DNA from 4 places in the Streptomyces sp. SM18 genome. Region 2 is predicted to be linked to each of the others. Evidence: riboswitches for the same ligand, from Rfam matches in the RefSeq annotation. Region 2 holds a riboswitch; each other region holds the start of a gene.
What was found. Region 2 has a riboswitch for cobalamin ahead of B9S64_RS32865 (hypothetical protein). Riboswitches for the same ligand answer to the same signal wherever they lie in the genome.
Positions count from the first base shown of each region.

Region 1: another riboswitch for cobalamin. It lies ahead of B9S64_RS06320 (CbtB-domain containing protein); the one in region 2 lies ahead of B9S64_RS32865 (hypothetical protein).
Region 3: another riboswitch for cobalamin. It lies ahead of B9S64_RS22230 (ribonucleoside-diphosphate reductase subunit alpha); the one in region 2 lies ahead of B9S64_RS32865 (hypothetical protein).
Region 4: another riboswitch for cobalamin. It lies ahead of B9S64_RS33450 (ABC transporter substrate-binding protein); the one in region 2 lies ahead of B9S64_RS32865 (hypothetical protein).

Region 1 covers NZ_CP029342.1:1,431,479-1,433,669, forward strand. The annotation lists gene B9S64_RS06315 (CbtA family protein) at 1-700, opposite strand, end outside; gene B9S64_RS06320 (CbtB-domain containing protein) at 721-942, opposite strand; cobalamin riboswitch at 979-1,126, opposite strand; gene B9S64_RS06325 (DUF4232 domain-containing protein) at 1,286-1,942, opposite strand; gene dapA (4-hydroxy-tetrahydrodipicolinate synthase) at 2,138-2,191, shown strand, end outside.
Region 2 covers NZ_CP029342.1:7,432,613-7,434,803, reverse strand. The annotation lists gene B9S64_RS32870 ((2Fe-2S)-binding protein) at 1-398, opposite strand, end outside; gene B9S64_RS32865 (hypothetical protein) at 481-858, opposite strand; cobalamin riboswitch at 922-1,045, opposite strand; gene B9S64_RS32860 (short-chain fatty acyl-CoA regulator family protein) at 1,138-2,191, opposite strand, start outside.
Region 3 covers NZ_CP029342.1:4,884,651-4,886,841, reverse strand. The annotation lists gene mctP (monocarboxylate uptake permease MctP) at 1-442, shown strand, start outside; gene B9S64_RS22235 (GNAT family N-acetyltransferase) at 556-1,056, shown strand; cobalamin riboswitch at 1,107-1,245, shown strand; gene B9S64_RS22230 (ribonucleoside-diphosphate reductase subunit alpha) at 1,378-2,191, shown strand, end outside.
Region 4 covers NZ_CP029342.1:7,572,367-7,574,557, forward strand. The annotation lists gene B9S64_RS33445 (iron ABC transporter permease) at 1-181, opposite strand, end outside; gene B9S64_RS33450 (ABC transporter substrate-binding protein) at 178-1,221, opposite strand; cobalamin riboswitch at 1,272-1,393, opposite strand; gene B9S64_RS33455 (polyprenyl synthetase family protein) at 1,469-2,191, opposite strand, start outside.

The sequences.
Region 1 (2,191 bases), 6.0 Mb from region 2:
GTGCGCCCCACAGCACGGTCTGGATGGCCAGTGCGGAGAGCCGGAACCGCCACAGCAGGGTGGCCGGGAAGTCGTCCGGCACCTCGTTGATCACCGGCAGGAACGCGTAGGCGAGCCCGACCGCGACGGCGAAGGCGGCCACGGCGGCGACGGTCGCGTACCAGGTGCCCAGCGCGGGGGCGAGCCGCTTGCCGAGGAGGATGGCGGCGATCGCGAGGAGCACGCTGAGCACCATCATCAGGAAGTACAGCGTGGTGCGCTTGCCGATGGTGTCGGGGTCACCGACCGCCGGCGGGTTGACCGGGTACTTCAGGTACGGCACGACGTACACGGCCAGCAGGGCGCAGCCGGACAGCAGCAGGGCGGTCGCCCGGGGGCCGAAGCGTCCGATGCGCCCGAGCGCGAAGCAGAAGGCGAGTGCGGCGATGCCGCCGAAGGCCACCCCGTAGACCAGGATGCCGGTGGCGAGTCCGGCCGTGGACTGGAGGGAGCGCGAGACGACTTCCTCCTCGTCGTGCCCGCCGGCGTCCGCGCCCGCGTCTCCGTGCGTGTGCGTGTGGGCGTGGGCTTCCTCCAGGCCGATGGCGCTGTCGACGTTCGGTTCCCCGAGGAAGTAGGCGACGACCAGGGCGAGCACCCCGGCGGCCAGGCCGGCGAGCATGCCGCGTACGAGGAGGTTTCTTACCGTTGCGGAGTTCATGATGTGCGGCGTCCCTCGCGTCAGTGGCAGGGGAAGCCGAGCAGGTGGCGGGCGTCGTGCACCCACTCGTGGACACCCGTGCCGCTGAACACGGAGGTGGCGCCCTGCTCGGCGCCGACGAAGTACAGAAGGATCAGCATCAGGATGCCGAAGAAGACCGCCCAGGGTGCTATCGCCTTCAGCGGCAGCGCGGCGGGAACGAATGGATCGGTGGCGGTCGGCTGAGCGACGTGCTGCGCCATGGCAAGGCCTCCTGAGGGAGTTCGCGTCCCGTATCGGTGGTGCACAGGGACGACGGCCACGGGTCTGACTCACGAGGCGCCCCGGGGGCCTCGTACACAGTGGCGCGACCGTACCGGATTCCCACCGGTTTCCGTCTCGCCGTCGTCATATCGGGATGACGGTACCGCGTGACGGGTGCATGGCCAAGACCGTGCCGTACGGCGTGATCTTCCTCTCCCGCCGGGCGCCCGGGGCCTCGCGTACGCCCTCGTCAGCGGCGGGTCGCCCGGCCGGGGCACCCGGATCAGGTGGCCGGCCGGTCGCGCCCGTGAGGCCGTCAGGTCCGACCGCCCGTCGCGCCCGTCACTCCGGAAGCGCGGTACGCCAGGCGGTGGTGTTCAACTCGTCCATCAGGCGCAGGTCGTGGCCCTCCAGCGGGAACACCCGCACGCCCGCGTCGGGGGCGGCGGCGATCTCCAGCGCGTCCCCCTCGATCAGGTCGCCGCCCTCCTGGGTGGACACCCAGGCGAGGATCGACCGGACCGTCCCGCCGGGCTTCAGCACGACCTGCTCCGGCCCCTGGTCCTGGCCGAACATCGACCCGCCCGGGTTCACCGGGACGGGGATCCGCCCGCCGTCCTCACCGAGGGCCCGGACGGCGGGGTAGCCGTCCACCCGGTAGGGCGCGGTGCCGCAGTTGGTGAGGGTGAGGACGACGGCGCGGTGGAACATCGCCGTCTGTACGGGGCCCATCGAGACGCTCACCCCGGAGGCGGGGCAGTCCCCGGCGGGCGCGGTGGTGGACGGGCCGCCCCGCGCGGGCGTGGTGTCCGGCGCGGCGGGCAGGGTGGGTGGCAGGGTCTCGGCCCGGACGCTGCCGGGCGGCCCGGACGCCCGCGCGGGGCTCTCCGAGGGACCGGGTTCACCCTCCCCCGCCGGGACGAGGAACCCGGCGCAGCCCGTGAGCGTGAGCGCGCCGGTCGCGCACAGGAGTGCCGTGATCGTGTTCCGTACCCGCATCGCCGTGTACCCCACCCCTGGAACGAACAGCCGCCGGACCTCTGGCACGCGCGGCCGTCACCCCGCTCAGCCGCTCGCCTGTTCGATCATGCCAGACGCGGTACCACCCGCCGGGCCCACTGTTCAGCGTCTCTTGCCCGTCACCCCAAGCAGATCTAAGTGGACCCGCGCGGTTCCGCCGCCGAGACTGCGGACATGACAGCGACAGCCCGGACCCCCGGGCCCTTCGGCCGCGCGCTCTGCGCCATG
Region 2 (2,191 bases):
GTCACCTGCGTGTACAGGGCGTGGGCGGGCTCGTCGTCCAGCCGTTCGACGTGCCAACCGCCCGGACGGGGCATCCGGAGGACCGGTCCGTCGTCGGCCCTGTGCAGTCCGTCCAGGTCGAGGAGGATCCCGTGCAGGACGACGCAGGCCAGCGCCGGGGACCAGAGGCGGGCCGCGTGTCCGAGCTGGGCGATGGAGACGTCGATGCGCGGTTCCGCGGTGTGGTGGCGGCGCGCGACGGCCTCGGCGAGATCGGTGAAACCGTCCGCGTAGGAACGGGCGAGCGGATGCCAGCCGTCGTCCTCGCCCCCGGCGCGCAGGACGAAGAAGCCGCCGAGGTCCGCCACGTCGCGCAGGGCGTCGGTGACGGACGCGGCCGAGGCGCGGGCATCGTGCACGTGCTGTCTCTCCGTGGGGTGAGGGGGCCGTACGGCACGGCCAGGAAGGCGTACGACGGGCCGGCCGGCCCGTACGACAGGGTCAGCGGGCCGTACGACGCCGGGCCGGGGTGATGGCGTACAGGTCGAGGATGTCCGGCCGGGGTGCGACACCAGGTCCGCCGGCGCGTGCCCAGGCGACGATGTCCTCGGTGGCGTCCGGATCGTTGACCAGTCCCAGCCAGACGGGCCGGGCACCGGCGGCGCGGCCCTCGGCGGAGGGCTGGACGACGATGACGTTGGCCTGCTCGCATACGTCCAGGCAGGCGGAGACCCGCACCGGCACCTCGGCGCGCAGGCGCGCGGTCTGGGCGGAGTGGTCGACGCCCGTCACCTTCGGGGTGCCGCAGCAGCAGTCACGGCACACGACGACCCGGCAGGGCACCGGTTCGCGGCCGGACGGGACGGTGTCGGCGGGCATGCCGCATCGTTCCTCTCTTCCGGGGAGATCCGCCCCGGTGGTCCGTCGAGGAGGCGACCGCGTGAGTCTCCTGGCTCTCGGGTCACAGCTCGCTCCGCGCCGTCCCGCCCTCGGGGCAGGGGGCGGGTGCGGGGCTCGCTCGCCGATCACAGTGGCGGGACCGCGCCGGATTTCCACCGGCTTCCTCGGACCGCCGTCGCCTTGTTGCTCCGGCCATCTTTCCACCTCGTACGCCGTGCTGTCAGGGTGGGGGCACTCCGGGAAGGCCCGGCGACGTGATCAGCCGGCGGTCCGGTCGCTCTCGACCGGATAGGGCACGAAGGTGCTGCTGTTCTGGTCGATGAGCAGCGGGCGGCCGAGCGGTGGTGCGGCCCGCTGGGAGCAGTCGAGGCGTTCGCAGACGCGGCAGCCCATGCCGATGGGGGTGGCGGTGGACGGATTGGTCAGGTCGAGGCCGTCCGAGTAGACGAGCCGGTGGGCGTGGCGGATCTCGCAGCCGAGGCCGATGGCGTAGGTCTTGCCGGGTTCGCCCCAGCCGCCGCAGTGCCGGGTGACGGCTCGCGCGGTCCACAGGAACCGCTGGCCGTCGGGCATTTCGGCGACCTGGACGTGGATGCGCCCCGGCGCGGCGAACGCCTCGTACACGTTCCACAGGGGGCAGGTGCCGCCGGCCCGGGAGAAGTGGAAGCCGGTCGCGGACTGGCGTTTGGACAGGTTGCCGGCGCGGTCGACACGGACGAAGGAGAACGGCACACCGCGGAGTCTCGGCCGCTGGAGGGTGCTCAGCCGGTGACAGATCGTCTCGTAGCCGAGACCGAAGTGGTCGGTGAGCCGCTCGATGTCGTAGCGCGCGCTTTCGGCCGCCGCGTGGAAGGCAGCGTAGGGCAGGACCAGGGCGGCGGCGAAGTAGTTGGCGATTCCGATGCGGGCCAGCGCGTGGGTGGGCGATCCGGGCGGGAAGTCCTCGCCGGCCAGCCGGTCGAGGTCCTCCCGGTGTTCGAACAGGGCCAGTTGGGTCGCCATGCGGAACGCGCGCTGACCGGGCCGTAGCCGGGAGGACAGGTGGAGGGTGCGGCTCGCGTCGTCGTAACGGTGCAGCCGTACGCCTGGCTCGGCGGCCAGACGGACACCGTGCTCCGTGGCGAGCCTCGCGGTGAGGGCTCCGGTCACCTCTCCCGGCCTGACCCCGATCTCACCGGCAAGGCGCTCGGCGGCGAGGTCGGTGTCGTGGAGGTAGTTCTGGTGGCGGTAGAAGAAGTCGCGGATCTCCTCGTGGGGCGAGAAGACGGCTCCCCGGTCACGGTCCCGGCCGTCCGCCGCCCCGGCCAGGCGC
Region 3 (2,191 bases), 2.5 Mb from region 2:
GCTCGCCTTCGTCCTCACCATGGACAAGACGGTCGCGATCAACTTCCAGCTGCTCGGCGGGATCTGGATCCTCCAGACGATGCCGGCCCTGGTGGGCGGCCTGTTCACCCGCTGGTTCCACCGCTGGGCGCTGATCGCCGGCTGGGCGGTCGGCATGGTCTACGGCACCGTGGCCGCCTACGGCGTGGCCAGCCCGACCCAGAAGCACTTCGGCGGCTCCTCGAAGGAGATCCCGGGCCTCGGAGAGATCGGCTACATCGGCCTCACCGCGTTCGTCCTGAACGTGCTCGTGGTGGTCGTGCTGACGGTCGTCCTGAACGCGCTGAAGGCCCCGGCCGGTGCCGACGAGACCTCGCCGGCCGACTACACGGCGGACGCGGGCGCCCCGGGCGTACGGGCGGAGCTCCCGCCGGCCACGGTGGGCGCCCCGGGCGGCCGCTGACCCACCGCGGGGCACCGCCGGGCCGGACCCGGTACGGCGGTGTCCGGGGCGGGGTGCCCCGCCGCCCGAAAACCCCGTGCGCCCGCCCCGCCGCCGCGGCACACTGGCCCGCCATGGACCTGACGATCGGACCCGTGCGCCCCGCCCAGCACACCGCCCTGGGCGACATCACCGCCGAGGCCTACCTCGGGGACGGGTTGCTGGACTTCGGCACCGAGGACCCGTATCTGGCGGAGCTCCGCGCCGTCGCCCGCCGGGCCGCCGAGGCCGACGTCCTCGTCGCGACCGACGGCGAGGGCCGGCTGCTGGGCGGTGTCACCTACGTCACGGCGGGCACCCCCTGGGCCGACATCGCCCGCGAGGGGGAGGCCGAAATGCGTATGCTCGCCGTCACCCCCGAGGCGCGTGGACGCGGCGTGGGCGAGGCGCTCGTCCGTGCCTGCGTCGACCGGGCCCGCGCGACAGAGGGGCTCTCCGGGCTCGTCCTGTCCACGCAGACCACCATGCGGGCCGCCCACCGCATCTACCTCCGACTGGGCTTCACACGGACCCCGGAGCGGGACTGGACCCCCATTCCGGCGGTCCCGCTCCTCACCTTCCGCCTGGATCTCTGACCGGGCAACCCTCGCGTACGACACAACATGTGGGGGCCGCCCGATCGGGCGGCCCCCACATGTATGCTCGTGCTCGCTGTCGCCGCAGGGGAATCCGGTGCGAATCCGGAACTGTCCCGCAACGGTGTGATCGGTGCACATCTGTGCTACCCACAAGTCCGACGACCTGCCGACAGCGCGTCCGGATCGACCGACCCGGACGCCAGACGTCCGGGCCTCGCGGATAGGCCGGTGGACGCCGTACACGGTGCTGCCCGCCCCGGCCGCCCCCTGCCCGGCTCCCCTCCTCCCGCGGGCCCCTGCCGAGCGAGGGAATGCCCAGTGACCATCGCGCCCGCCGATCCGGTTTCAGCCGCCGAATCCGCTGTGTCCGCCACGTCCGGGGAAGCCACGAACGACGGACCCGGGACCGCCCTGCTGCGGACCCTGACCGAACTCACCGTCGATCTGCCCGACACCGACCCCGGACGGGTCGCCGCCGCCGCGTTGCGCGGGCGCAACGCCCGCTCGGACGCGGCCGAGCTGCGTTCGCTGGCCACCGAGGCCGCCGCGGGCCTGATCTCGGAGGACCCCGCGTACTCCCGGCTCGCCGCCCGGCTGCTGACCCTCTCGATCGCCGACGAGGCCGCCGGCCAGGGCGCGACCTCCTTCTCCGCCTCGGTCGCCGTGGGGCACCGCGAGGGCCTGATCGCCGACCGCACCGCCGCCTTCGTCGCACTGCACGCCGAGGCGCTCGACGCGCTCGTGGAGCGGACGCTGGCCGACGGGGCGGACGACCGCTTCGGCTACTTCGGTCTGCGCACCCTGCACAGCCGCTACCTGCTGCGCCACCCGCACACCCGCCAGGTCGTCGAGACCCCGCAGCACTTCATGCTGCGCGTCGCGTCGGGCCTCGCCGAGGACGAGTCGGCGCGGGCGCTGGACGAGGTCGCCGCGCTCTACGGGCTGATGAGCCGGCTGGACTACCTCCCCTCCTCCCCCACGCTCTTCAACTCCGGCACCCGGCACCCGCAGATGTCCTCCTGCTACCTGCTGGACTCCCCGAAGGACGAACTGGACTCGATCTACGACCGCTACCACCAGGTGGCGCGGCTGTCCAAGCACGCGGGCGGCATCGGTCTGTCCTACTCCCGCA
Region 4 (2,191 bases), 140 kb from region 2:
CCCACACCTGGGCGGGCGGCACCCGGACCGAGCCGATGGCCAGGCCCGCCGTCATGGAGACGACGAGCAGCAGACCGAGGACCACCAGGGCCGTGACGAAGGAGCGGCGGCGCGGCTCCCGTTCCGTGACGGGAGCCCGGGACGCGGAGACCCCCGGGGCGTCCTGGGTCCCGGCCGTCACCGGAACCGCTCGGGGTGCAGCCCGTGGGCCAGGTCCTCGACGGCGTACGGTGCCCGGATCCCGACCAGGGTGGCGGTCAGCGGCAGGACGACGAAGCGCTTGTTCTTCACGGCGGGCACGTCCGCGAGGGCGGGCTGGGACAGCAGGAACTTCTTCTTCTGCTCGACGTTGTCGGCCCCCGCGTAGTCGTAGATCGCGATGACCTCCGGCTTCCGGGCCACCACCTGCTCCCAGGAAGCGTCCCCGAAGACGTCGTCGAGGTCGGCGAAGACGTTGCGGCCGCCCGCCAGCTTGATGACCTCGGTGCCCAGGCTCTTGCCGCCCGCGGTGAAGGCCGCCTTGTCGCCGCTGTCGTAGACGAAGACCGGTGTCTCGGGTGCCCCCTTCACGGCCTTCACCGCAGCCCCGACCCGGCCCCGGAGGTCGGCCACCAGCGCGTCCGCCCGGTCCGGCACCCCGAAGACCGAACCGATGGTCCGGATCTCGTCGTAGGTGTCCTCCATGGACACCTGCTTCTTGCCGCAGTACTCGCGGTTCAGGTAGGTGTCGATGCCCGCGTCGGCGAACGCCTCGCGGGACCGGCCCTGGTTCTCGGCGAAGGCGCTGGCGTAACCGCCGTAGACGAAGTCCGGTTCGGCGTCCAGGACCGTCTCGAAGGACGGTTCCTTCGCCGCCAGTTCGGGGACCGCCTCGAAGTCCTTCCGTAGTTCGGGAAGGACGGCGGAGTCCGGGTAGGCGGTTCCGACCATGCGGTCCTTGAGCCCGAGCGCGAGCATCAGCTCGGCGGGGTGCTGATGGATGGTGACCACCCGGGACGGTGGCGCGTCGTACGTGGTGCGGGTGCCGCAGTTGTCGACGGTGACCGGGAAGCCCTTCGCCGGGGCCGTCGCGGCGGACTTCTCCTCCCCGGCGCCCGGGGACGTCCCGCAGCCGGCGAGCAGGGTCGCGGAGAGGGCGACGGCCACACCCATGGCGCGCAGCGGGCGGCGCCGCGTCTGGGAGAAAAGGGGAGAAACGGGGCGAGGTATGTCGCCGTACATGTAAAGCCTCCTGCGGAGTCCGCGCTCCTCGGATCGGGCCCGCGACCGGCCAGTGTCCTGACTCCCGAATCGAGGCCCCCGGCCTTCCCGCGTCGTACGCGGTGGCTCCCCCGGGGACACCCCTCTCCGGTCACAGTGGCGGGACCGTGCCGGATTCGCACCGGCTTCCTGTCTCCCGTCGCGGTGATGACCCGGTGATCCTACGGTCCTCGCAGGCCAGGGGCGAAACGGTGCGAACCCGCGCCGGTCACCCGCTCCGCTCGACGCTCCACAGCGGCAGATGCTCGAAGAAGGCGACCGCGTCCTCACGCCACCGCGTCCGCCAGCCCGCGGCGACCTGGGAGGCCTGCTCCGCGTGGCGCCGCATCTCGGCCCGTGCCCCGGCCGCGACACCCTGGCGTTCGCCGATCTCCCGCAGGGCGGCGAGGGTCCCGGGCGGGCAGGAGGGATCACCGAGCGCCGATTCCACCAGGGCGCGTTCGGTGCCGCTCACGGCGGACAGCAGGGCGCCGACCGTGTAACTGCGTCTGCCGTCGCGGATGTCGGTGCCGACGGGTTTGCCCATGATGTCCGGGTCACCGAACAGGTCCAGGTAGTCGTCGCGCATCTGCCCGCAGATCCCGACCAGGCGCGCGTACCGCCGCAGTTCCTCGTCGAACACCGCGGGCTGCCCGCCGGCCGCCAGGAGCCCGAGCCGCAGCGGCGCGAGCACGGAGTAGCGGGCCGACTTGAAGTCGGCCACCGAGTGCAGGACGTCCTCGGACGGGACGGTGGCGGTGAAATCGCGCTCCAGATCGGCGATCTGGCCGACGAAGGTGTCGGCCGCCGCCCGTGTCACCACCTCGGTCATCGCCTGCCGCAGGGCGACGGGCAGGGGGGCTTCCGTCAGCACCCGCAGGGACAGACCCAGCGCCAGGTCGCCCGCGAGCACGGTGAGACCGAGCGCCGCCCGCGGGTGGTGGGGAAAACG